3 regions of the Pseudomonas svalbardensis genome follow, and region 2 is predicted to be linked to each of the others. Evidence: predicted binding sites of a transcription regulator. Region 2 holds the regulator's gene; each other region holds the start of a gene.
The links. Region 2 encodes FliA, which starts transcription of late flagellar genes. Its sites were predicted from a motif close to CTAAAGTTTNNNNNNNNNNNGCCGNTAA; they were not measured.
Positions count from the first base shown of each region.

Region 1: QFX16_RS12800 (methyl-accepting chemotaxis protein) is a predicted target of FliA. The motif match lies at 3,440-3,467, and genes of this name have one in related genera.
Region 3: flgM (flagellar biosynthesis anti-sigma factor FlgM) is a predicted target of FliA. The motif match lies at 6,831-6,858, and genes of this name have one in related genera.

Region 1 is NZ_CP125619.1:2,775,567-2,783,624, forward strand. It holds gene QFX16_RS12785 (alpha/beta fold hydrolase) at 1-154, opposite strand, end outside; gene QFX16_RS12790 (YqaA family protein) at 240-674, opposite strand; gene QFX16_RS12795 (DUF411 domain-containing protein) at 674-1,120, opposite strand; gene QFX16_RS12800 (methyl-accepting chemotaxis protein) at 1,384-3,375, opposite strand; gene QFX16_RS12805 (hypothetical protein) at 3,792-4,322, shown strand; gene QFX16_RS12810 (aldo/keto reductase) at 4,369-5,364, opposite strand; gene QFX16_RS12815 (LysR family transcriptional regulator) at 5,483-6,409, shown strand; gene QFX16_RS12820 (GNAT family N-acetyltransferase) at 6,398-7,351, opposite strand; gene QFX16_RS12825 (AMP-binding protein) at 7,351-8,058, opposite strand, start outside.
Region 2 is NZ_CP125619.1:1,855,778-1,863,835, forward strand. It holds gene flhB (flagellar biosynthesis protein FlhB) at 1-407, shown strand, start outside; gene QFX16_RS08470 (hypothetical protein) at 585-1,244, shown strand; gene flhA (flagellar biosynthesis protein FlhA) at 1,480-3,609, shown strand; gene flhF (flagellar biosynthesis GTPase FlhF) at 3,621-4,949, shown strand; gene fleN (flagellar synthesis regulator FleN) at 5,066-5,896, shown strand; gene fliA (RNA polymerase sigma factor FliA) at 5,893-6,633, shown strand; gene QFX16_RS08495 (chemotaxis response regulator CheY) at 6,801-7,172, shown strand; gene QFX16_RS08500 (protein phosphatase CheZ) at 7,203-7,991, shown strand; gene QFX16_RS08505 (chemotaxis protein CheA) at 8,006-8,058, shown strand, end outside.
Region 3 is NZ_CP125619.1:4,748,972-4,757,029, forward strand. It holds gene QFX16_RS21935 (IS4 family transposase) at 1-807, shown strand, start outside; gene flgE (flagellar hook protein FlgE) at 861-2,171, opposite strand; gene flgD (flagellar hook assembly protein FlgD) at 2,203-2,925, opposite strand; gene flgC (flagellar basal body rod protein FlgC) at 2,941-3,384, opposite strand; gene flgB (flagellar basal body rod protein FlgB) at 3,388-3,795, opposite strand; gene cheR (protein-glutamate O-methyltransferase CheR) at 4,094-4,921, opposite strand; gene QFX16_RS21965 (chemotaxis protein CheV) at 4,968-5,900, opposite strand; gene flgA (flagellar basal body P-ring formation chaperone FlgA) at 5,983-6,744, shown strand; gene flgM (flagellar biosynthesis anti-sigma factor FlgM) at 6,895-7,221, shown strand; gene QFX16_RS21980 (flagella synthesis protein FlgN) at 7,270-7,737, shown strand; gene QFX16_RS21985 (flagellar brake protein) at 7,830-8,058, shown strand, end outside.

The sequences.
Region 1 (8,058 bases), 920 kb from region 2:
TGCCCTGGGACTCAAAGGCGAAATGCTTGACCGTGTAGGGGTACTCGAAGCCCTGAAGTTCCGGGCCATATTCCGGGCCTTCGGCGTGTGCGATGACAGGCAATGCAGCGGTCAGCAGCAGGCCGGGCAGCCAGCGGGAGTGGGTGTGGGACATGGGTGAACTCCATTGGAAATCGGCCGATGCTGGATCGGCACGATTAGGGCGACATTAAACACAGGCAATCGTCGTGGATGATCGTTCAACCCATCCAGCCCAATGTGGCCAGAGCTAACACGCCATAACGGGCGCTTTTGGCAAGGGTCACGATCAGCAGGAATCGCCCCAGCGGCTCGCGCATCACGCCGGCCACCAAGGTCAGCGGATCACCGATCACAGGCACCCAGCTCAGCAGCAACGACCAATGACCGTAACGCTGATAATGGACTCGGGCTTTTTCCAGATGGCGCGGGCTGACCGGAAACCAGCGCCGATCACCAAACCGCTCGATTCCGCGCCCCAGCCACCAGTTCACCAGCGCCCCCAGAACATTGCCCAACGTCGCCACGGCGAGCAGCGACCAGAGCCAATACTTGCCACTGAGCAACAGCCCCACCAACACCGCTTCGGACTGCAAGGGCAGCAAGGTTGCCGCACCGAATGCGGCGAAGAACAGCCCGATGTACGCACCGAACATCAATGGGCAGGGTAGTCCGCCACCACCACGTCAGTGCCGTCTTTTTTCAGACCGATCACTTGATACGCATCGCTCATGCCGTCCATTTCCATGCCGGGTGAACCCATGGGCATGCCGGGGGCGGCAACGCCCAACAGATCGTCGCGCTTGCTCAAGGCCAGCACCTGATCGGCAGGAACATGACCTTCAACGAATTTGCCGTTGATCAAGCCGGTATGGCACGACGCCAGACGCGGAGGTACGCCGTGCTGTTGCTTGAATTCGCTCATGTTGGCTTCGACGCGATCGTCGACTTTGAAGCCGTTGGCTTCCAGATGGCTGATCCATTTTTTGCAGCAACCGCAATTGGCATCGCGGTGAACCTCGATCGGGATCAGGTCGGCGGCCTGGGCCAGGGAGGAAATGAACAGGGCGCTCAGGGCGACCAGACGCAGGTGGGTTCGCATGGGGAATCTCGTTTCGAATTGCGGCCAAAAAAATGCATTCTGACCATTTTAGCCAGCATCGAGGCAGGAGATTGTTTCGAAGTAATACGAGTTTCAGCAGCCACGCATTCTTTGTAGCAGCTGCCGAAGGCTGCGTCCGGCTGCGAAGCAGTCGAAAAATCAGAACTCACGGTGCATCAGCCAGACCGTGTAAGCCGGATTTACGACTGCTACGCAGCCGGACGCGGGCTTCGCCAGCTGCTACAAGTCTGAGCTCAAAAAAGTTAACGAACCTTGAACCGTCCCATGATCGCGCTCACGCGACTGTTGGCTTCCAGCAGTTGTTGGGTGTTGAGCTCGCTGGCCTGACCGCTTTTCACCAGTTCGTCGACCATGTGGCGGATTTGCACCATGCTGCGGTTGATCTCTTCAGTCACCGCGCTTTGCTGCTCGGCGGCCGTGGCGATCTGGGTGCTAAGGCTGTTGATGTGGCTGACGTTACCGGCCATTTCATCCAGACCGGTGTTGACCCGTGCCGTGGCATCTGCGGCCGACTGGCAACTGGTCTGGGTGTTTTCCATGGCGGTTACCGACGAACTCACACCCTGCGTCAGACGGGTGAGCATTTCGTTGATTTGCGACGTACTGGCCTGAGTACGGGCGGCGAGGGCGCGGACTTCATCGGCGACCACCGCAAAACCGCGGCCCTGCTCGCCGGCGCGGGCGGCTTCGATGGCGGCGTTGAGGGCCAACAGGTTGGTTTGCCCGGCAATGGCGCCGATCACCCCCAAGATCTCGGTGATGCGTTGGGCGTCCTGTTGCATGCTTTCGACTTTATGGGTGGCGCTGGCCACTTCGTCGATCAACGCAATCACGCTGCTGGACGCTTCGCCCACCACGACCCGCGAACGGTCAGCGTTTTCGTTGGCGCGTTGGGTGAAGGCAGCGGTTTCGGCGGCGTTTTGCGCGACACTTTCGGCGGTCGAACTCATCTCGGTGATGGCGGTGACGGTCTGATCGGTTTCCGAGGCGTGACGCACCAGAATCTGGCTGGTGTGGGCCGAGGTGCGTTGCAGGTTATCCAGGCTGGAAGCCATGGCGCCGGTGGCCTGGGTGACTTCGCCGATCATGTTCTGCAAGTAGGCGATGAAGGCGTTGACCGAGTGGCCGATGGCGCCCAGCTCATCTTCGGCGCGAATGGTAATACGTTTGGTCAGGTCGGCATCACCGGCCGACAGCGCGTCGATGTTGGCCCTCAGGGCTTTCATGCGCTGGATCAGTTGGCGAATCGCATAGATCTGTAGCAACACCAGCAGGATCACCATCGGGATTTGCAGCAGGCTCAGGGTGCTGAGCACGTCGTCGCGCTGGGCGGTGATCAGCTTGGTCGGCAGGGCGGTGGCGAGGAACCAAGGTGTGCCTTCGATCGGGCGCATGAAGAAGGTGCTGGCTTCGCCTTTGTTGTCGAACTCGACCCGCTGCGACTGGTCACGGTTTTGCAAGCCTGCCTTCACCTGGGTGGCGAACGGCGAGTTGCCGGCCAGCTCACTGATGTTCTTCAGTACGATCGGCCCGCTGATGCGCGAGCTGTTGCTGATGATCTTGCCGTCGGCTTCGACGATCAGCATTTCAGCGCCGAGGTCTTTCTCCTTGCTTGCCACCAGGTCATTGAAAAAGCCCAGGGTCACGTCGATGGTCGACACGCCGTAGGCCGCGCCATTCTTCTGGATGGCCATGGCGCAGTTGGTGCGTGGCTCGGCGCTGGCGTCATCTTTATAGGCTGCCGCCCACGCGCATTGGCCGCTCGGGGTATGCATGCCGCCCTTGTACCAGGTCTGGTCGTAGTAGTTGGGCGCGGCACCGCTGTTCCAGAAGGTGTTGACCGCCAGTTTGCCCGAGGCATCCCGGTGCCAGAACGTGCTGAACTTGTTGCGCCCGGCTTCGCGCTGACCGGGCAGCGGCCAGATCCCGCCGCCGAAGATTTTCAGCTCGCCGTACTGGTCGACCAGGCCCGGCAGGACGGTGTCGATGGCGGCGCTGTCGAGCAGGGGAATGGTCTGGGTGATGCTTCGCTGTTGCGCCTGAACCTTGTTCAGTTCGCCCTGGATTTGCTCGGCGACTTCGGCGATGCGGTTGAGGGCCACTTGTTCTTCGGTGTGACGCAGCTTCGGTGCGACCAATTGGCTGATGCCGACCACTGTCAGCACGGACAATAGCAGGATGAACAGGACCAGAAACAGCGTGTAACGAGCCTGAATGGTACGGAATGCGGGCATGGGACCGGTCCTTAGAGCAGCGTTCTTGTTGTGATTATCGGTATGCAATCGGCGCTTCCAAGGGCTATCGGCATGGGGACGCCGATCTTTAAGTACGATCGTGCAAGAACGCCGTGAGGTGACGGACGGTGCGCAATGAAAGGTGTCGTAGTGGATATAAACTGACTAACCAACGCTTACGTAGTATTTGTTTAGTTGCCCATACCACTTTCCAATTTGATGTATAGGTCAATGAAACAGGGCACTTGCCAGGTTGTATCGTAAATGTACGAGAATTGTAAAAAGTCGGAAATAATTGTTGGTGTGGCTAGTGGCCAGGCTGATACTCGCCCGCTCTAAACCAGATTAAACAAGGAACTTTTTATGGTCGCCTGACACGGACGTCTGCATCAGGTAGCACAGTCGGAAGTTCGGTCATGACTATCGGCTATACCGGGGCCTGGACTTCCAAGGCAGGTTTGCTGGTCAAGGACACAGGCACCGGAAAGCCTGTGACGCACAGCGCCAGGGTCAAGCAAATGCTGGCATTGGTGGGAAGCGATCCCAGCGCGCTCAACACGAAGTTGATGGATGAGCAGAAACTGCACAGAAACATCAGAGGCTTCGACCCGGAAAACGTCACCCCCAAACAACTGGGTAATCTCAGTGCCTTCTTGAAAGCCGAAGGCCTGATTTCTGATATTACGTCGATGACGCTAATCAACGCCGGTGACAAGTTTGACCGGTTCGGCGTACAGAAAGACCCGGAGGCGAAATTCAACGCACTGGAGTATTTCGCCACCCAGCTGGACACCATCCAGAACAACAGTATCAAGGGTGACAAGTACGCCACGGGCCTGATCCCGGAATACAAGAAGGCGATCTACGTACTGCAGAATTTACAAGCTTACGGCAAGGGTAATGGCACATCAGTGCCGACCGACAAGGGCGTCAGCTCGAAGGCGTGACGGGTTGTCCTGGCCCACTCAAATCGTCGAATGGGCCAGGCGTCGGTTACCGGTCAAGCAACTTCATGACTTCCTCCGGGTAACGTAAACCGGCCGTGGCATTGGCCGGGAATATCGCTTCCAGCGCTTGCAAGTCGTCGCCGCTGAGCTTCACATCCAGCGCGGCCACATTCTCTTCCAGGTATTTACGCTGTTTGGTTCCCGGAATCGGGATCACGTAATCGCCCTGAGCCAATACCCACGCGAGCGCCAGTTGGCCGGTGGTCACGCCTTTTTCTGCGGCCAGGTCCTGCACTTGCTGCACCAGCAACAGATTTTTGGAGAAATTCTCTCCTTGAAAACGCGGGCTGAAGCGCCGGTAGTCGTCTGCCGCGAAATCATCAGGACTTTTCAGCGCTCCCGTGAGAAAGCCACGGCCCAAAGGGCTGTAGGGGACGAAGGCGATCCCCAGGCGCTGACACGCAGCCAGACAACCGTTTTCCTCCTGGTCACGGCTCCATAACGAATACTCGCTCTGCAGCGCACTGATCGGATGAACTTTGTGTGCCCGCTCAAGCGTTGCGACCGAGGCCTCGCTCAAACCCAAGTACCGAACCTTGCCGGCTTTCACCAGGTCGGCCATGGCGCCGACGGTTTCCTCGATGGCCACCTGCGGATCGATGCGGTGCTGGTAGTACAAATCCAGGGTCTCGACACCGAGGCGCTTGAGGGTGCCGTCGATAGCGGCGTGAATGTAATCCGGTCGGCCGTTGACGCCCCGCGCAACCGGATTGCCCGGGTCGCGGACGATGCCGAATTTGCTGGCCAGAAACACCTGGTCGCGCTTGCCGACGATGGCTCTGCCGATCAGTTCTTCGTTGGTGTGCGGACCATACATGTCAGCGGTGTCGAGCAGGTTGATCCCCAACTCCAGCGCGCGGTGCAGAGTGGCCGTGGCTTCGCGGATGTCCACGCCAGTCGTGTAGAAATCGGTCATGCCCATGCAGCCCAGACCCATCGTGCTCACTAGTGGACCATTTTTGCCCAGTTGACGTGTTTGCATGAAATCAGCTCCCTATGAATGTGGAGTCCATTGTTGACCTCGACAGAAACAAGATAAACCGGCTAAAACTGCTATCACTGTTCGTAATTTCTAAATAATCAGCCGGTAAGCAAAAGCAATGGACCGTTTTAACGCCATGCGCGTGTTCACCCGAATCGTCGAACTGGGCGGCTTTGCCAAGGCGGCGGACAGCCTGCAATTGCCCCGGGCCTCAGTGACCATTCTGATCAAGCAGCTGGAGGCGCATCTCGGTGTGCAGCTGCTGCAACGCACGACGCGGCAGATCAGCCTGACGCTCGACGGCGCGGCCTATTACCCTCGTTGCGTACGGTTGCTGGCGGACCTGGAGGAAACCGAAGCGGTGTTCAGCGCTGCGCGCAACAACCCCAAGGGGCTGTTGCGCGTGGACATGCCGGCGGGCGTTGGACGCTTGATGGTGATCCCGGCATTGCCGCAATTTACTGCCCGGTATCCCTTGATCGAGCTGGAAATCGGCGTGAATGACCGGCCCGTCGACCTGATTCGCGAAGGCGTCGATTGCGTACTGCGGGGCGGCGCGTCACTGGACGATTCACTGGTGGCGCGGCCGTTGGCTATGTTGGACCAGATCACGTGTGCCAGCCCCGAGTACTTGAAGCGATTCGGAACGCCTCAGTGTCTGGCTGACCTTGAAGGCCATCAGATGGTGGAGTACTTCTCCAGCAGCAATGGCAAGCGTTATGGGCTGGAATTCATGGTCAATGATCAGGTTCAGGTCATTAATCTACCCAAGCAAGTCTCGGTCAACAGCGCCGATGGTTATCTGGCCGCTTGTGAGGCGGGGTATGGTCTGGTCCAGACCCCGTATTACCACGTAGCCCGCCAGCTAAGCGAAGGCCGTTTGTGTGAAGTCCTCAGGACGGTGCCGACACCGGGGATGCCGCTGACGGCGCTCTACCCGCCACACCGCCAGTTGTCCCGGCGGGTGAGGGTGTTTGTCGATTGGTTGGTGGAGCTATGCGCGCAGCCGGGCAATGACTTTTATCGAAAAGACTCACGCGGCTGAGCGGGCGCTGTTCAGCGCTTCGGCGCTACTCTGCGTGTTGGCGTTTTGCTGTAAATCGTCATGCAAGCGTTGCATGTGCGGGCAGTGCAGGTTGAGGTGTCGAGACTGCGCCCCTCGATGAAACAGTGCGAACCACCCATTGGTGTTTGATGTAGGCATCAGCCCGGTAAAGGCGAAGCCAAGGGCCGCCAAATTGCGCAAGTCCCCGGAAAAGTGCCGTGACATCTGAAGTTTGGCCGAGATCAGCCAGTGCCTGGGCAATTGCCGGATCTGGTCAAGCAGACGTTTGGTCAAACGCTGAATGACCATGTCGAATCTTTGATGGTGTTGAGTGAGTTGCAAGGGCAGAGAAGACAACGGCGTTGTGTCCGGATAAGTCCCGAACACGGAACACACGTGCTGCATAAACCCCCGGCAGCTGTCAGGCCATGGGATGTCGGGGAGTGGACGCGTATGTCCTTCGACGACGTAACAACCCATCACGATGGTTTCCGGCAGCGGCTCAGCGAAGGGCGAAGGGACGTAGTCAGGAAGCAAACCCGTGCTGTGGAAGCCGATGTTTGCTGCCATGCGTTGCGTGTAGGGGTGGTGTGTCACTTGTTTGATCGAGACGCTCTTGAACCCCATGGAACCTGACCGCGACAGCAACTCCCGGCCCAGACGGGTCGCGATACTCTGGCCCTGCGCGGCGGGATGCACCACGCTCAGGGCCAGTTCCGTGGTATCCGAAGGCGTGTCATGGCACAACGCTGCATGCCCCAGAAGGCGTATGCCGTCCACCGCCAGCATCGACTTCCAGCGCCCCTTGGCATTGTGCTGATTGATCATGTTCGGCAAGTAAACATCCGGCTGAACGTAATGATCGCCATAGACCTCACGAAACAACTGGCTCACGGCACGTGCGTCGGATGGCCGATAGGGTCGAAAAATCAAATGCGGCATCATGCGGGCTCCGGCGACGGCGCGTCATACACGCGCAAGTCCAGGACCCGCAGTTGTTTGCCGGAGCGTGGGTGAAGCTTCAGGGCTGTGACATCGCAGGACAGCACTCGCAACTCCAACAGACCCTCGCGGCTCAGTTCCTCGATGGCGGGATAGTGTTCAACCAGCGCCTCGTACAACGCTCGGCACACCGGTACGGTGGCCATTGATAGCGCTGAGGGAACCCACTTCACACTCAAAATATCTTTGTATCCGTCATGTTCGATCAGCAATTGCCATTGGTCGTTGTGGGCAATGCGTTGGACGATCTGCTGGATGTCATCGATCAGCAGCGACAGCACCCCGACTCGCACGCGCTGGCTGTGTGCGCTACGTCCCTTGAGGGCAAATTTACGCCTTGGGGTTGCGCCGGGTTCGCGCCAACACGCGCGGTCGCCCACCGGATAACGCAGCAGTGGCATCAGCCGGCGAGTCAGATTGGTCACCACCAATAATCCGGTGCGATCGCATTCTTCGATGACTTCACCGGTGAGTTCATCGACGATCTCCAGCACGGTGTGTGGTTCAAACACCCGATGTTCTCCCAACGCGCAGTCGCGGCCGCTGGCCCCGATAAGGCCGGCGTCTACGCTGGCATAGCCAATGGAAGCAATGCGCACGTTGGGAAACACGTCGGTGAGGATTGCCACCTGCGGGGAAAACAGGCT
Region 2 (8,058 bases):
TTCGCCAGCTGCAGCGCGAAATGTCCCAGCGCCGGATGATGGCGGCGATCCCCGACGCCGATGTGGTGATCACCAACCCGACCCACTACGCCGTAGCGCTCAAGTACGACCCGGACAAGGGTGGGGCGCCGATGCTGATCGCCAAGGGCAGCGACTTCCTTGCCTTGAAGATCCGTGAAATCGCTGTGGCCAACGAAGTGCTGCTGCTTGAGTCGCCGGCACTGGCGCGTTCGATTTACTACTCCACCGAGCTTGACCAGGAAATTCCCGGCGGGCTCTACCTTGCCGTCGCCCAGGTGCTCGCTTACGTCTACCAGATCCGCCAGCATCGCGCCGGCAAGGGTAAGCGCCCGGATCCGCTCAAGGACGACCTGCCGATTCCGCCGGATTTGCGGCGCGATTCCTGAGAGCCGCCGTCCGTCTGAAAACGCTATGTACCTGTTAGTTCTGACAGTAGACACACTTCCTCTTAAGCGTTGTCATGGCCTTGGGAATTCTCCCGTTCGATGTCCTTGCTATGGTCGTTCAATGAGTGGATTGATCACTATGGATGGGCGTTCATTTAGGCATTTGAGGTTACGGTCATGGCAGAGCGTGAATACAGAAAGCTTCAAGGGATGGCGTTGGAATTTGTTTCGGGAGTCCTGGAGGAGGATCCGCTCGAGCGCACGATCAGTTACTCGGCTACGTTCGGCATGACGCTGGACTTTACGCATTTTGTGCAGATGGCCAATGCATATATTCCGGGTTATCTGAACAGCCCTATCAATGCGATTCGCCCCGAACTGGACGGGTTCGGCTACCACTATGCATACAATTACTTCTTCGGTGCTGCTGGCAATATTGGTGATAACCGCGCGTTGTTCGATGTCTTCACATCCCCTCGTTATTACATGGATCAGTGGTCAAGTGGAGGGCTGGAGGAGTGTTATCACAAACCGCAATTCAGTGTGGTCGATGGCCGTTTGCAAGTTGTTGCGCGCAAGGACTTTCGTTGGGAGGACAAGCGTGAGATCAACGTCGAAGACCTGCCGGTCATTCCCTTTCAATGGGCGCTTAACCTCATGCTGGGGCACGACCTTTCTGGTCAGAAGGCACCTTTAACCATCGTGGTGCTCGGTTACGCTGAGGAGGATTTTGTAGAGGTGGAAGGTCTTCAAATGCATAGAGGTACGCGGTACATGGTCGGCAAGTCGCTTCATCTCGGTCCGATCCACAAAGAGCAGATTCTGACGGCGCGTTAATCCCTTTTGTAGCAGCTGTCGAGCCTGCGAGGCTGCGTCCGGCGGCGCAGCAGCCGTGAAACCTTACGAGGAGTTCGTCGAGCGCGATCCCGCCTCGAACGCTCGACAGCTGCTACAAAAGCTCAATAAATCCCTCTATTCCCCGCCTCCGCAAAAGTTGGAAGGCTTCTTGCAGTACCCGTCCCGCGCCCGCTTTCGGCGTCAAAAAGTTTGCTTCAAGGAACGGGGAATACCGGTGGATCGCTCTCAGTTACTCAACAGTGCTCGCACAAACGTTGCCGACTTAAGTCGGGGCAATCTGGGTGTGCCGTTGCTGCTGCTGGTCATGCTGGCGATGATGATGTTGCCGATCCCGCCGTTCCTGCTGGACGTGTTCTTCACCTTCAACATTGCCTTGTCGATCGTGGTGTTGCTGGTCTGCGTTTATGCCTTGCGACCGCTGGATTTCGCGGTGTTTCCGACCATTCTACTGGTGGCGACGCTACTGCGGCTGGCGTTGAACGTGGCCTCCACGCGGGTGGTGATGCTCCACGGTCAGGACGGTCACGCCTCCGCCGGTAAGGTGATCCAGGCCTTCGGCGAGGTGGTGATCGGCGGTAACTACGTGGTCGGTATCGTCGTCTTCGCGATTTTGATGATCATCAACTTCGTCGTGGTGACCAAGGGTGCCGGGCGGATTTCCGAGGTGAGTGCGCGTTTCACCCTCGATGCGATGCCCGGTAAACAAATGGCGATCGACGCCGACCTCAACGCTGGTCTGATCGATCAGGCTCAGGCCAAGGCCCGTCGTTCGGAAGTCGCCCAAGAGGCGGAGTTCTACGGTTCCATGGACGGTGCCAGCAAGTTCGTTCGCGGTGACGCCATTGCCGGCCTGCTGATTCTGTTCATCAACCTGATCGGCGGCATGGCGGTCGGTATCTTCCAGCACGGCATGACCTTCGGCGATGCCGGTCGGGTGTACGCCTTGTTGACCATCGGTGACGGTTTGGTGGCGCAATTGCCATCACTGCTGTTGTCGACTGCCGCAGCGATCATGGTGACTCGTGCGTCCGGCTCGGAAGACATGGGCAAACAGATCAATCGCCAGATGTTCGCCTCGCCGAAAGCGTTGGCAGTGGCGGCGGGTATTATGGCGGTCATGGGCCTGGTGCCCGGCATGCCACACTTCTCCTTTCTCAGCATGGCGGCCCTGGCGGCCGGCGGCGCGTACCTGTTCTGGAAGAAGCAGAACGTGGTCAAGGTTCAAGCTTTGCAGGAGGTCAAGCGTCAACAGGAACTGCTGCCATCGCCGGCTCGCGCTCAGGAAACCAAGGAGCTTGGCTGGGATGACGTCACTCCGATCGACATGATCGGCCTGGAAGTCGGCTACCGGCTGATTCCGCTGGTGGACCGCAATCAGGGTGGTCAGTTGCTGGCGCGGATCAAGGGTGTGCGCAAGAAGCTGTCCCAGGATCTGGGCTTCCTGATGCCGACCGTGCATATCCGTGACAACCTCGACCTGGCGCCGAGCGCCTACCGCCTGACCCTGATGGGGGTGATCCTGGCTGAAGCGGAGATTTACCCGGACCGCGAACTGGCGATCAACCCGGGGCAGGTCTACGGTACGCTCAGCGGCATTACCGCCAAAGATCCGGCTTTCGGTCTGGAGGCGGTCTGGATCGAAGTCAGCCAGCGTGCCCAGGCGCAATCCCTCGGTTACACCGTGGTCGATGCCAGTACGGTAGTGGCAACCCACTTGAACCAGATTCTGTACAAACACTCGAGCGAGTTGATCGGTCACGAAGAAGTGCAGCAGCTCATGCAATTGTTGGCCAAAAGCTCGCCAAAACTGGCCGAAGAGCTGGTGCCGGGTGTGGTGTCTCTGTCGCAGCTGCTCAAAGTATTGCAGGCGTTGCTGGCCGAGCAGGTGCCAGTACGGGACATTCGCAGCATTGCCGAAGCCATCGCAAACAATGCCAGCAAGAGTCAAGATACTGCCGCGCTGGTGGCCGCGGTTCGCGTTGGCGTATCCCGCGCAATCGTCCAAAGCATTGTAGGCACTGACTCCGAGCTGCCAGTGATCACCCTGGAGCCAAGGTTGGAACAAATATTGCTCAATAGTCTTCAGAAGGCAGGACAAGGCTCGGAAGAGGGTGTTCTGCTGGAGCCAAGCATGGCTGAGAAACTGCAACGCTCGTTGATCGATGCGGCGCAGCGTCAGGAAATGCAAGGTCAACCGGTGATTCTGTTGGTAGCCGGTCCGGTTCGCGCGATGCTGTCGCGATTCGGCCGATTGGCAGTCCCGGGTTTGCATGTGTTGGCTTACCAGGAAATTCCTGACAACAAGCAAGTGACCATCGTTGCGACAGTAGGGCCCAACGGCTGAGGTAGTGGTTTATGCAAGTTAAGCGTTTTTTCGCCGCCGATATGCGTCAGGCCATGAAACTGGTTCGTGATGAGCTGGGCGGTGATGCCGCCATCATTGGCAACCGCCGGATCGCCGGTGGTGTCGAGCTGACGGCTGCCCTGGATTACAAGTTGTCGGCGCTGGCCCCGCGCGTTCCGAACATGGAACTCGAAGACGAGCTGCGCAAGACCCAATCGCGGATCGTCACCGCCCAGGCCGAACTGAGCCTGCGCAGCGATGGCGAGAGCGATAAGTCCACCAATCGCCAATTGTTCGCCGGCCTGCCACTGACCGCCGCCGAGCCGCTGATCGAGCCAACCTACACCGAACCCCGTCGTCCTGCACCGGCTGCGGCACCTGCCTCCGGTGGCGTCGACCCACGGGCGTTCGACTCGATGCGTTTCGAACTCAACAGCCTGCGCGAACTGATGGAAGTGCAACTCGGCTCCCTGGCCTGGAATCAGCTGCAAGGCAGCCGTCCGGCCCAGGCCAATCTTTGGCGTCGCCTGCAACGCATCGGTCTGTCCGGCCCGTTGTCGCGTGATTTGCTGGCGCTGATTACCGATATTGAAGAACCTCGTCAGGCCTGGCGCATGTTGCTGGCACACCTGGCGCGGATGATCGCCACACCGGAAGTCGAGCCTTTGGAAGAGGGCGGCGTGATTGCCATGGTCGGCCCCGCCGGCATGGGCAAGACCACCACCCTGGCCAAACTCGCGGCCCGTTACGTGCTCAAGTACGGCGCGCAGAATATCGCGCTGGTCAGCATGGACAGCTACCGTATTGGTGCTCAGGAACAACTCAAGACGTTGGGCCGGATCCTCAATGTGTCGGTGACGCATGTCGATCCGGGCCAATCGCTGGTGCAGGCGCTGGAGCCCTTGCTGCGCAAACGCGTGGTGCTGATCGATACCGCGGGCCTTCAGGCCAGCGATCCGGCACTGCGCATGCAGCTCGAAAGCCTGGCTGGTCGTGGCATCAAATCAAAAAATTATCTGGTGTTGGCAACCACCAGCCAGAAACAGGTTCTAACGGCCGCTTATCACAGTTACAAGCGTTGTGGGCTCGCTGGCTGCATCCTGACTAAACTGGATGAAACGGCAAGTCTGGGCGAGGTGTTGAGCCTGGCCATCAGTCATGAATTGCCGGTGGCCTACCTGACCGATGGCCCGCGGATTCCGGATGATTTGCATCTACCGCGTCGTCATCAGTTGGTCAGTCGCGCCGTCAGCGTGCAAATGCAAGAAGAACCCAGCGAAGAAGCCATGGCTGACATGTTCGCTGATATTTACCACAGCCCGACCAAGCAGGTCGGCTGAGGTATTAATGAACAGTTTTTGTACCTACATCGATGGTCTGCCATGCATTGTTCAGTTAGTGAACGCGCAGCCAGTAATGTGGCCTCCGTCTAAGTAAGACAAGGTAAAGAAAATTCATGGGCAGCATGCATCCCGTACAGGTGATCGCGGTGACCGGCGGCAAAGGTGGCGTCGGGAAGACTAACGTGTCAGTGAACTTGTCCCTGGCTCTAGCTGAGCTCGGCCGGCGCGTCATGCTGTTGGACGCCGATCTGGGGCTGGCGAACGTCGACGTCCTGCTGGGACTGACACCCAAACGTACTTTGGCCGACGTGATCGAAGGCCGCTGCGAGCTGCGCGACGTACTGTTGCAAGGCCCTGGCGGCATTCGCATCGTCCCGGCCGCGTCCGGCACACAGAGCATGGTTCATTTGAGCCCGGCCCAACACGCCGGCCTGATCCAGGCGTTCAGCGATATCGGCGACAACCTCGACGTGCTGGTGATCGACACCGCTGCGGGCATTGGAGACTCGGTCGTCAGTTTCGTTCGCGCAGCGCAAGAAGTCTTGCTGGTGGTCTGCGACGAACCGACCTCGATCACAGATGCCTACGCACTGATCAAACTGCTGAACCGCGATTACGGCATGAACCGCTTCCGGGTCCTGGCCAACATGGCCCAGAGCCCGCAGGAAGGTCGCAACCTGTTCGCCAAGTTGACCAAGGTCACGGATCGCTTCCTTGACGTCGCCTTACAATACGTCGGCGCGGTGCCTTACGACGAAAGTGTGCGCAAGGCTGTGCAGAAGCAGCGCGCCGTTTACGAAGCCTTCCCGCGGTCCAAGTGCTCACTGGCGTTCAAGGCCATTGCACAGAAGGTCGATACCTGGCCGCTGCCTGCCAACCCGCGTGGGCACCTGGAGTTTTTCGTCGAGCGCCTCGTGCAACAAACGGCAGGACCCGTGCTATGACAGCCAGTGGCTACAACCTCTACAAGAAGTCGGCACGTGACGCGCAGTACGAGCTGATCGAGCGTTACGCGCCACTGGTTAAACGCATTGCCTACCACTTGCTGGCGCGTCTGCCAGCCAGTGTTCAGGTGGAAGATCTGATCCAGGCCGGGATGATCGGCCTGCTTGAAGTGTCGACCAAATACGACGCCAGCAAAGGCGCGAGTTTCGAGACGTACGCGGGCATTCGAATCCGTGGCGCGATGCTCGATGAAGTACGCAAGGGGGACTGGGCGCCACGTTCGGTCCACCGCAATACCCGGATGGTCAGCGACGCCATTCGCTCGATTGAAGCTAAAACCGGCCGTGACGCTAAAGATCACGAGGTTGCGGCCGAACTCCAATTGAGTCTCGACGATTATTACGGGATTTTGAACGACACCCTGGGCAGCCGCTTATTCAGTTTCGACGATCTGTTGCAGGACGGCGAACACGAAGGGCTGCACGAGGATGGCGCCAGTGCTCATCTGGAGCCGTCGCGCGATCTGGAAGATGAACGCTTCCAGGCAGCGCTGGCGGACGCGATTGCCAATTTGCCGGAGCGTGAGCGACTGGTGTTGGCGCTGTACTACGACGAAGAGTTGAATCTCAAGGAAATCGGTGAGGTCCTGGGGGTCAGCGAATCTCGGGTCAGCCAGTTACACAGCCAGTGCGCGGCCCGTTTGCGGGGGCGTTTGGGGGAGTGGCGAGCGCGCTGAAGGCAGTGTGGGGACACTGCGAACGCGGCTGGTGGGGTGTTGAACCGTACCGGTCCCGATCTGTTGTGCTCCAGACAGTCATTGAGTGCTTTGCCGGATTGATTGAAATGGCGCGTCCAGGTGCTGGGCGCGTTTAAGACTGCTTGGAGGTCGAATTGGACAAGAACATGAAAATCCTCATCGTTGATGACTTCTCAACGATGCGGCGGATCATTAAAAACCTGTTGCGTGACCTTGGGTTCACCAACACGGTCGAGGCCGACGATGGCACTACTGCCATTCCGGTTCTCAACAGCGGCAGCATCGACTTTCTGGTAACAGACTGGAACATGCCTGGCATGACCGGTATCGATCTGCTGCGCCACGTGCGTGCCGATGAAAAGCTCAAGCACCTGCCGGTGCTGATGGTGACCGCTGAAGCCAAGCGCGAGCAGATCATCGAGGCAGCCCAAGCCGGTGTTAACGGCTATGTGGTCAAGCCTTTCACGGCCCAGGCGTTAAAAGAAAAAATCGAGAAGATTTTCGAACGCATCGGTTGATGTGCGAAGCCACTGCGCCACGGGGGAGCTATGGAGCATAACGAGTCTTCACAGGGCGATTTCGAATCGACTCTGAAAAAACACGCGGTCGAACTGGTCGAAAGCCTTGAAAAAGGCAGGTTCGGCGACGCTGTGCAACTGATCCATGAGCTCAATCAGACCCGTGACCGTGGCCTGTATCAGGAAGTGGGCAAGCTCACTCGCGAGCTGCATAGCGCGATCGTCAATTTCCAGATTGACCCGCACATGCCACAAGCCGAGGAAGTCTCGCAGATCACGGATGCCACCGAGCGTCTGGGGTATGTGGTCAAGCTGACCGAGGCTGCTGCCAACCGCACCATGGACCTGGTGGAAAACGCCACGCCGCTGGTCAACGGCCTGAGCAACGAAGCCCAAGCCTTGAGCACCGACTGGGGACGGTTCATGCGTCGCGAAGTCGGGGCTGAAGAGTTCCGCGAGCTGGCCCGGCGAGTCGACGGTTTCCTGACACGCAGCAGCGAAGACAATCGCGTTGTGTCGAGCAACCTCAACGACATTCTGCTCGCTCAGGATTACCAGGACCTCACCGGTCAGGTGATCAAGCGCGTGACCCAATTGGTCACCGAAGTTGAAAGCAACCTGCTCAAGCTCGTGCTTATGGCCAGTCAGGTGGACCGCTTTGCGGGCATCGAACATGACCGTGAAGCGATGCTGGCAGAAAAAGATCCGCAAAAACATCTCTCTCAGGGTGAAGGTCCGCAGATTCATGCCGATAAAAGAGAAGACGTTGTGTCCGGTCAGGACGATGTAGACGATTTGCTTTCCAGCCTTGGATTCTAGGAGCACCCCTACACATGAGCTTCGGCGCCGATGAAGAGATCCTTCAGGATTTCCTGGTTGAGGCCGG
Region 3 (8,058 bases), 2.9 Mb from region 2:
CGTTCTCATATCATCGCCAACGCGGCCATCAGCCCTTACCGCAAAGGGGAGATCCCGCTGGCCAAGGACTTCATCGAGAGCATACCCAACCACTCAGTGACCCTGCTGGACAAAGGGTTTTTCAGTGCGGACCTATTGTTGAGTATCCAAAGTACTGAAAAAAACCGGCATTGGATGATCCCGGAGCGTAAGGGTACTGTTCGCACGGAAATTGAACACTACGGCGATGGTGATTACCTAGTCCAGATGAAGGTCTCGCAGCAAGCGCGTAAAAAGAACCCACTGTTGCCTGAGTACTGGCAAGTACGGGCGGTCACCTACGAGGTCGCCGGGAAAGAAAAAACCGTCTTCACCTCCCTGCCAGCCTCGCACTTTAGCGCTGAGCAGGTCGCCACCCTTTATCACGAGCGATGGGAAATCGAACTGGGTTTCAGGGATATCAAAAGCTCAATGCAAGACAATGCCTTGACCCTTCGCAGCAAGACTGTAGACCTGGTGTATCAAGAATTATGGGGGCTGTTACTGGCTTATAACGTAGTGCGTCGAGAAGCCAGTCAGGCGGCTGTAGCTCATAAGCGGGCTCCCAGCGAGGTGAGTTTCAAGTTTGCCTGTCAGCACATCGCCAGCCATCTGGTGGTCATGGCCGGAGCGGTCTCGCCCTCACACACGCCAAGACGCCTGGACGAGCTTCGCGGCAGCATTGGTGTGCTCTTCATAGCAAAACGCCCCAGGCCTGCGAGGCCTAGGGCGGTGAAGATGTCAAAAACCCGGTATCCGGTTAACCGCAAGGCTGCTCCGCTTAAGTGAACAGCATTGCTCGATTGAGGGGCTCTTTGTGCAGCGCTTTCAGCTAACCCGCATCAGGTCATCTGAATGATGGTCTGCATGATGGTGCTTTGGGTGGAAATGGTCTTGGCGTTCGCCTGGTAGTTGCTCTGCGCCTTGATCAGGTCGACCAGTTCATTGGTCAGGTTGACGTTGGACTCTTCCAGAGAGTTGGAGTGGATCTCGCCCAAGGTACCGGTGTTCGGCGCATCGTAGCCCGGGATACCCGACGAATAGGTTTCTTTCCAACTGGTGCCGCCTACCGGTTGCAAACCTTGTTCGTTGGTGAAGCTGGCGAGCGAGATCTGGCCGATGGCCTTGGTCTGGCTGTTGCTGAAGTTGGCCAGCATGATACCGCTGGTGTCGATGGTCAGGTTGGTGATCTGGCCGGTGGCGTAGCCGTTCTGCGAAGGAATCGAACGCGCGGTGTCAGCGTTGTACTGCGTGGTTTTGTCCATGGAGACCGTAACGACGCCGGAGGCAGCGCCGTTGGCTGTCCACACGCCATTGGTCACGGTACCCGGAATCCAGCCCGTAACCTTCAGGTCAGGACTGACAATCGGCGTAGGGGTGGCAGGAGTGGTGACGGAAACCAGTTTGCCTGACGAATCGAACGCCATGGTCGAAGCGACCGGAAGGGAAGCGGCAAGAGTAGGATCGCTGCCATCCGGGTTGCGACCCTCGATCAGGGTGTAGGTCTTCCAGGTGTTGTCACCCGTCTTGACCATGTATTGGTCCATGACGTGCTTGTTACCCTGGGTATCGTAAATGGGGGTACTGAACTGCTTGGTGAAGGACGCTTCCTTGGACGGGTCAAACGGATTGGTAGTCTGGTTGATGATGGGAGCTGTGGAGTTCAGGTTGATCGTCGACGAAACCGTGGAGGTGTTTTTTGGCGCCAGGTTCGAAGTATCGACGCGCAGGTCAGTCAACACGCCATTGAGGATCTTGCCATTGGCATCCACGCCATAACCCTGCAGACGCGCAGAGCCATCGCTATTGGTGACGTAACCGTCCTTGTCGACCTTGAACGTACCGGCACGGGTGTAGGACATCGAACCATTCTCGCTCAGCACGAAGAAGCCGGAACCGTTGATGCCCATGTCCAGCACGTTGCCGGTGTTGTTGACGTCGCCCTGGGTGAACTGCTGGGAAACGTTGGCCAGGCGCACGCCGTTACCGATGGTTTTGCTGCCGGAACCCAGCTTGGTAGCCGAGTACACGTCTTCGAATTCCGCACGGGACGATTTGAAACCGGTGGTCGCGACGTTGGCGATGTTGTTGCCGGTCACGTCCAGTTGTTTGTTGGCTGCATAGAGACCGCTAAGGCCGATATTGAAAGACATATTCCACTCCTTTGTGCCGTGTTAGTCGGCTCTACATACCAATGGTTTGCACTTTGGACAGGGCGATGCTGCCCAGCCCGGCCAGGTTGAGCATCAACTCACCGCCGGTCTGGCTGATGGTCACGCTGTTGACCGTTGCCGGCAGGTACGTCACCAGCGAGGTCGCCTTGCCGTCGTAGGTCGCCGTAGCGCCGAAGGTATAGGTACCCGCCTTGGCCACTTCGCCTGCGTCGTTTTTGCCGTCCCAGATGAAAGTGGAAGTACCGGCTTTCTGGCTGCCCAGATCGATGGTGCGGACAACCTTGCCATCGGCATCGGTGATCTTGACCTTGACCGGGTCCACCGACGCCGGTACGGCCATGGTGCCGGTGAAACTCTTGGAGGTATCGACCACCGACTTGTCGGCCGGTGCAATAACCGAGCGCCCGACCAGCGACGACGCCTGCAACGCCTGGGACGAGTTGTAATTACTCGCCAGGCCACTGACGGTGTCGTTGAGCGTGGTGATGCCTTCCAGGCTACTGAACTGGGCCAACTGGGCGACGAACTCGCCGTTGTCCTGCGGTTCCAGCGGATTCTGGTTTTTCAGCTGCGTTACCAGCAACTGCATGAACGCATCCTTGCCCAGGGCCTTTTTGCCGGTGGCGCTGTTCGTTGCCGCCGCCAGGCCGTCGGCACTGGTGTTGGTCTTGATCGAGGAGTTGGCCAGGATGTCCTTGAGGCTAATGCCACTGGTGGTATCGGTAACACTCATCTGAGTCGCCCCTTATCACTGACCGAGGGTCAGGACCTTCTGCATCATGGTTTTGGCGGTGTTCATCATTTCGGCGTTGGTCTGGAACGAACGGCTCGCGGAAATCATGTCAGCCATTTCTTCCACCACGTTGACGTTCGGGTAGTAGACGTAGCCCTTGGCGTCGGCCGCCGGATGGTTCGGCTCGTAGCGCGCGTCAAGGTTGCTCTGGTCTTCGACCACGCCCAGCACTTGCACGCCTTGACCGGCCGCATCCTGGTTCTGAAACAGCGAGTCGCTGCCGCCGCTCTGGCCGCCCTGGAACATGGTGGCGAACACCGGGTGCCGTGCACGGTAGGTCTGGTCGATGCTCGACGAGACGGTCTCGGCGTTGGCGATGTTACTGGCGACGGTGTTCAAGCGAGTGGTCTGGGCACTCATGCCGCTACCGGCAATGTTGAAAACACTGGCTAGAGACATGACTTACTCTCCACGAAGGGCTGACACCAGCCCTTTGAATTTGCTGTTGAGCAGGGTGAAGCTGGCCTGGAAGTTGACCGCGTTTTCCGCGTAGTTCGACTGTTCCAGCTGAGCGTCCACGGTGTTCTGGTCGATCGACGGTTGCATCGGCGTGCGATACAGCAGCGACTCGTCGCCATTACCCAGGCCTTCGGCTTCGATATGACGGCTGTTGGTCATGTTCAAGGCGAAAGATCCGCTCTTGGTCTTCTCGTTCTGTGCGGCGAGCACTTTCGAGAAGTCCAGATCCCGAGCCTTGTAGTTTGGGGTGTCGGCGTTGGCGATGTTGTTGGCCAGGACTTCGGCACGCTGAGCGCGGAAGCCCAGGGCTTGTTCGTGGATACCGAGCGCTTTATCGAAGCTGATGCTCATGTCGGAAACCTTCGGGTGACCTGATTTTTCGTAACATGGACATAGCAAGCGTCGTGCCAATTGAAAAAATCCCGTAAACCGGGGCTTTGCGGGCAGTGGCAACGTGGCAATGCCAGAAAAGCGGCAACCGATTTCCGCCGCCTGCCGCTTTTCTGCCGCTTCACACGATCTGGAGCACACCACCTGACCCTGTGGGAGCGAGCAAGCTCGCTCCCACAGGGGATGGGCGGTGGGATTGAGCAGGCATAAAAAAACGGGAGCCCCTGAGGACTCCCGTTTTTTTGATCACGCCAACGAATCACTTCGCCTGGTAAATGATCCCCGGGCTGCACTGGACCATCTGGTAATGATCCGGCAAACCGTTCAGCGCCTCGGAAGCACCGAGGAACAGATAACCGCCTGGCTTCAACGTGCTGTGAATGCGCAACAGGATGTCCTTCTTCACCTCGGCGGAGAAGTAGATCAGCACGTTGCGGCAGAACACGATGTCGAACTTGCCGAGGCTCGCGTAGCTGTCCAGCAGGTTGAACGAGCGAAACTCCACCCGGCTCTTGATCGGTGCCTTGATTGCCCAGCGCCCCGGCCCTTTCGGGTCGAAGTAACGTTGAAGGCGCTCGGGTGACAGGCCACGGCCGATGGCCAGGCTGTCGTACTCGCCGGTCTTGCAGTTGGTCAGCATGGTGCCGGACAGGTCGGTGGCAACGATCTGCACGCCCATCTTCAACTGGCCCATGTTCACGCGCTCGAACTCATCGATCGACATCGACAGCGAATACGGTTCCTGACCCGACGAACAGGCCGCAGACCAGATCCGCAGACGCTGGCCAGGGGCGGCCTTGATCGCTGCCGGCAACACCTTGTTCTTCAAGACTTCAAACGGATAGGTGTCACGAAACCACAGGGTTTCGTTGGTGGTCATGGCATCCACCACCATCTCGCGCAAACCGCTGCGCGGCTGAGTCTGGATGCGCTGGACCAGCTCACCCAAAGACTTGATGCCTTGCTGTTCCATCAGTTTGTTGAGACGGCTCGAGACCAGGTACTGCTTGTTTTCACCGAGCAAAATGCCACAGGCTTTTTCCAGGAAGACCCGGAACTGTTCGAAATCCAAATTACCCGTAGACAAAGATGCCGCCTCTTAAATCGTATTAACCGTTAGGGGCAAAAGGCCCCTAGCTGATGTCTGCTGCTTTGATCCGGTTGACTACCCGGGATGCCAGGTCATCAGGACGGAATTTGGCAAGGAAGTCATCGGCACCGACTTTCTTGACCATCGCCTGATTGAATACACCCGACAACGAAGTATGCAGGATGATGTGAAGCTTTTGCATGCGAGGGTCGCTGCGGATCGCGGCCGTGAGGGTGTACCCGTCCATCTCCGGCATCTCGATGTCGGAAATCATCATCAGGAACTCTTCTTCCGGCTTCTTGCCCTCGTCGACCAGCTTGCGCAGGTAATCCAGCGCTTGCCGACCGTCGTTCAACGCCACCACTTCGACACCGACCGTCTGCAGGCAACGGGTCACCTGCTTGCGCGCCACCGACGAGTCATCGACCGTCAGTACTCGCAAAGACAGCGCCTTGTGCTGGGTTTCGACATCCACCACGCCAACGGAAATCGCTTCCGGGGTCGGCGCCACTTCTGCCAGCACTTTCTCGACGTCGATGATTTCGACTAACTGATTGTCGACCCGAGTCACAGCCGTCAGGTAATGATCGCGTCCCGTGCCCTTGGGTGGCGGATGAATCTCCTCCCAATTCATGTTGACGATGCGTTCCACTGACCGCACCAGGAAACCCTGGGTCTTGGTGTTGTACTCCGTGATGATCACGAAGGGATTGCTTTGATCTTTCAGCGCACCGGAACCGGTCGCCATCGCCAGATCAAGAATCGGAATGGTCGCCCCCCGAATACTCGCCACACCGCACACGACAGGACTGGATTTTGGCATCAGCGTCAGTTTGGGGCATTGCAGCACCTCCCGAACCTTGAACACGTTGATCCCATACAGCTGCTGGCCGTCGAGACGGAACAACAACAGCTCAAGGCGATTCTGCCCTACCAGTTGCGTGCGCTGGTTTACCGCATCCATTACCCCAGCCATGCACAGACTCCTACACCAACGCTTAAGTGTGTTGCGACGCGCGTTCATCACTAAACGGCACGGCGCTTGCTTTTTAACTCTTATGAACACAGAACCGACATTTTTCCGACGCCTGACATCAAACGCACGCAAATTGCTTTGCGCGGTGTCGGCCGTCTGCCTGTTCAACGCTGGCTGCCCTGCCCTTGCTGACGCGGTTACCTTGCCTGACATGCTTATCGGCGTCACTCAGGGCTTTCTTGAATTCACCGTAGAAGACTATCTGGCGACCAGTCAAACGGAAGGCCGCTACGAGATCGAGGTCAAGCAGCTCGATCCGCGGCTGCGCATGCCCATGTGCGACAAGGAATTGACAGCGTCCCTGGAGAGCCCGGCCACGCCGCTGGGGCGCGTTACGGTCAAGGTGCGCTGCGAGGGCGCGTCGCCCTGGACGGTCTTCGTACCCGCTCAAGTGCGGCTGTTTCGCGACATTGTAACCACCACCCGCCCGCTGCGACGCGCCGGTATCGTCGAGCCCCAGGATGTGACCCTGCGCGAGCGTGACATCAGTCTGATCAACCAGGGTTACCTGACTTCCGTCGACCAGGCGATCGGGCAGAAACTTACCCGACCAATGGTCGCCGACCAGGTCATGACCTTGGTGCACATGGAACAGGCAGAAGTCATCAGCAAGGGCGACCAGGTGGTGATTACCGCCCGCAGTGGAACGCTCAGCGTGCGCATGCCGGGTGAAGCGCTGTCCAACGGCGGCTTGCGCGAACAGATTCGGGTGAAAAACCTCAACTCCCAGCGGGTCATCAAGGCGCAAGTCACCGCGCCCGGCCAGGTGGAAGTGGCCATGTAGAACACTGGCGCGCCGCTCGACTGTTCCCTAGACTGTGCCCTATGCAGGGCAAGCGCTGACGCGCGCAAGCTCATTGATAAATGGGCCTAAAGTTTTTCCGGGTATGGCCGAAAACATGGCAAGCGTCCAAATACCCAGAGGTTTTTTGTCATGGTCATCGATTTCAGCCGTTTGAACAGTTCCTCGTCACTTACCGGTAGCACACGTACCAGCACCGCGAAGGAAACCGCCGAAACCGGCAAATCCGCGCCGCTGGATACCCCGGCCGAACAGGCCAGTACCGTCAAAAGCGGGGAATCGGTACATCTCAGCAATGAGGCTCAACAGTTGCAGAAGGTCACTGACAAGCTGCGCGATCAGCCTGCCGTCGACAACGCCCGCGTGGCCGAGTTGAAAGCAGCGATTGCCGATGGCAGCTACAAAGTCGACAGCAACCGTGTAGCCAGCAAACTGCTCAACTTCGAAGCCCAGCGCTAGGCCAAGGCCTGCGCCAGGCTTTTGGACGCTTAAAACCCAAGGCCAGCCATGCACGACACTAATTTACTGCAACTGATCACCGACGATTTCGCTCCAGCACAGCACTTGCTGGAGTTACTGCAAACCGAGTCCCTCGCCTTGCACGGTCGCGACATGCCACTGCTCGAAGAGATTCTGGCGCAGAAACAGGCATTGATCATTTTGCTCGATCAGCATGGCCGCAAGCGCAGTGAAATCCTCGCCAGCCTCAACCTGCCGACCAATCGCAACGGTCTGGAGCAACTTGCCAGCCATTCGAGCATTGGCGATCAGCTGTTGGAGCAGAGCGATGTATTGACCGATCTTCTGGCTCAGTGCCAGGCGGCCAACGTCAAGAATGGCCAGTCGATCCTGGTGCAACAGGCCGCGACGGCCAATCAGCTGAAAATCCTCAACGGCGGCGAGCCGCCAGCGCTCTATGATGCACGCGGATCAACCTCCATGCTTGCGAAGCCACGCCCGCTCAGTCAGGCTTGAACCTGCTGAGAAGCGCGCACTATCAAGACGCGTAACATGCTGGCAATATGCTGGCCAGTCGTAGTCATATTTTGTCTGGAGATTGATGAACCGTGTTCAATGCCTTAAGCGCGGAAGATGCTCCGCAGCCACCCAAGGTGCTCACCACGCCGTTGGAGATCTCCGGCAACCTGCGCCAGCTGCAAGACAGCCATGATCCGCTGATCATCACGTTCCATGAGCGCAGCCAGCGCTTCCAGAGTTATCTGGTGGACATTGACCGTGACAGCAACATGATGGCCCTGGACGAAATGATTCCCCGCGATGGTGAGCGCTTCCTGC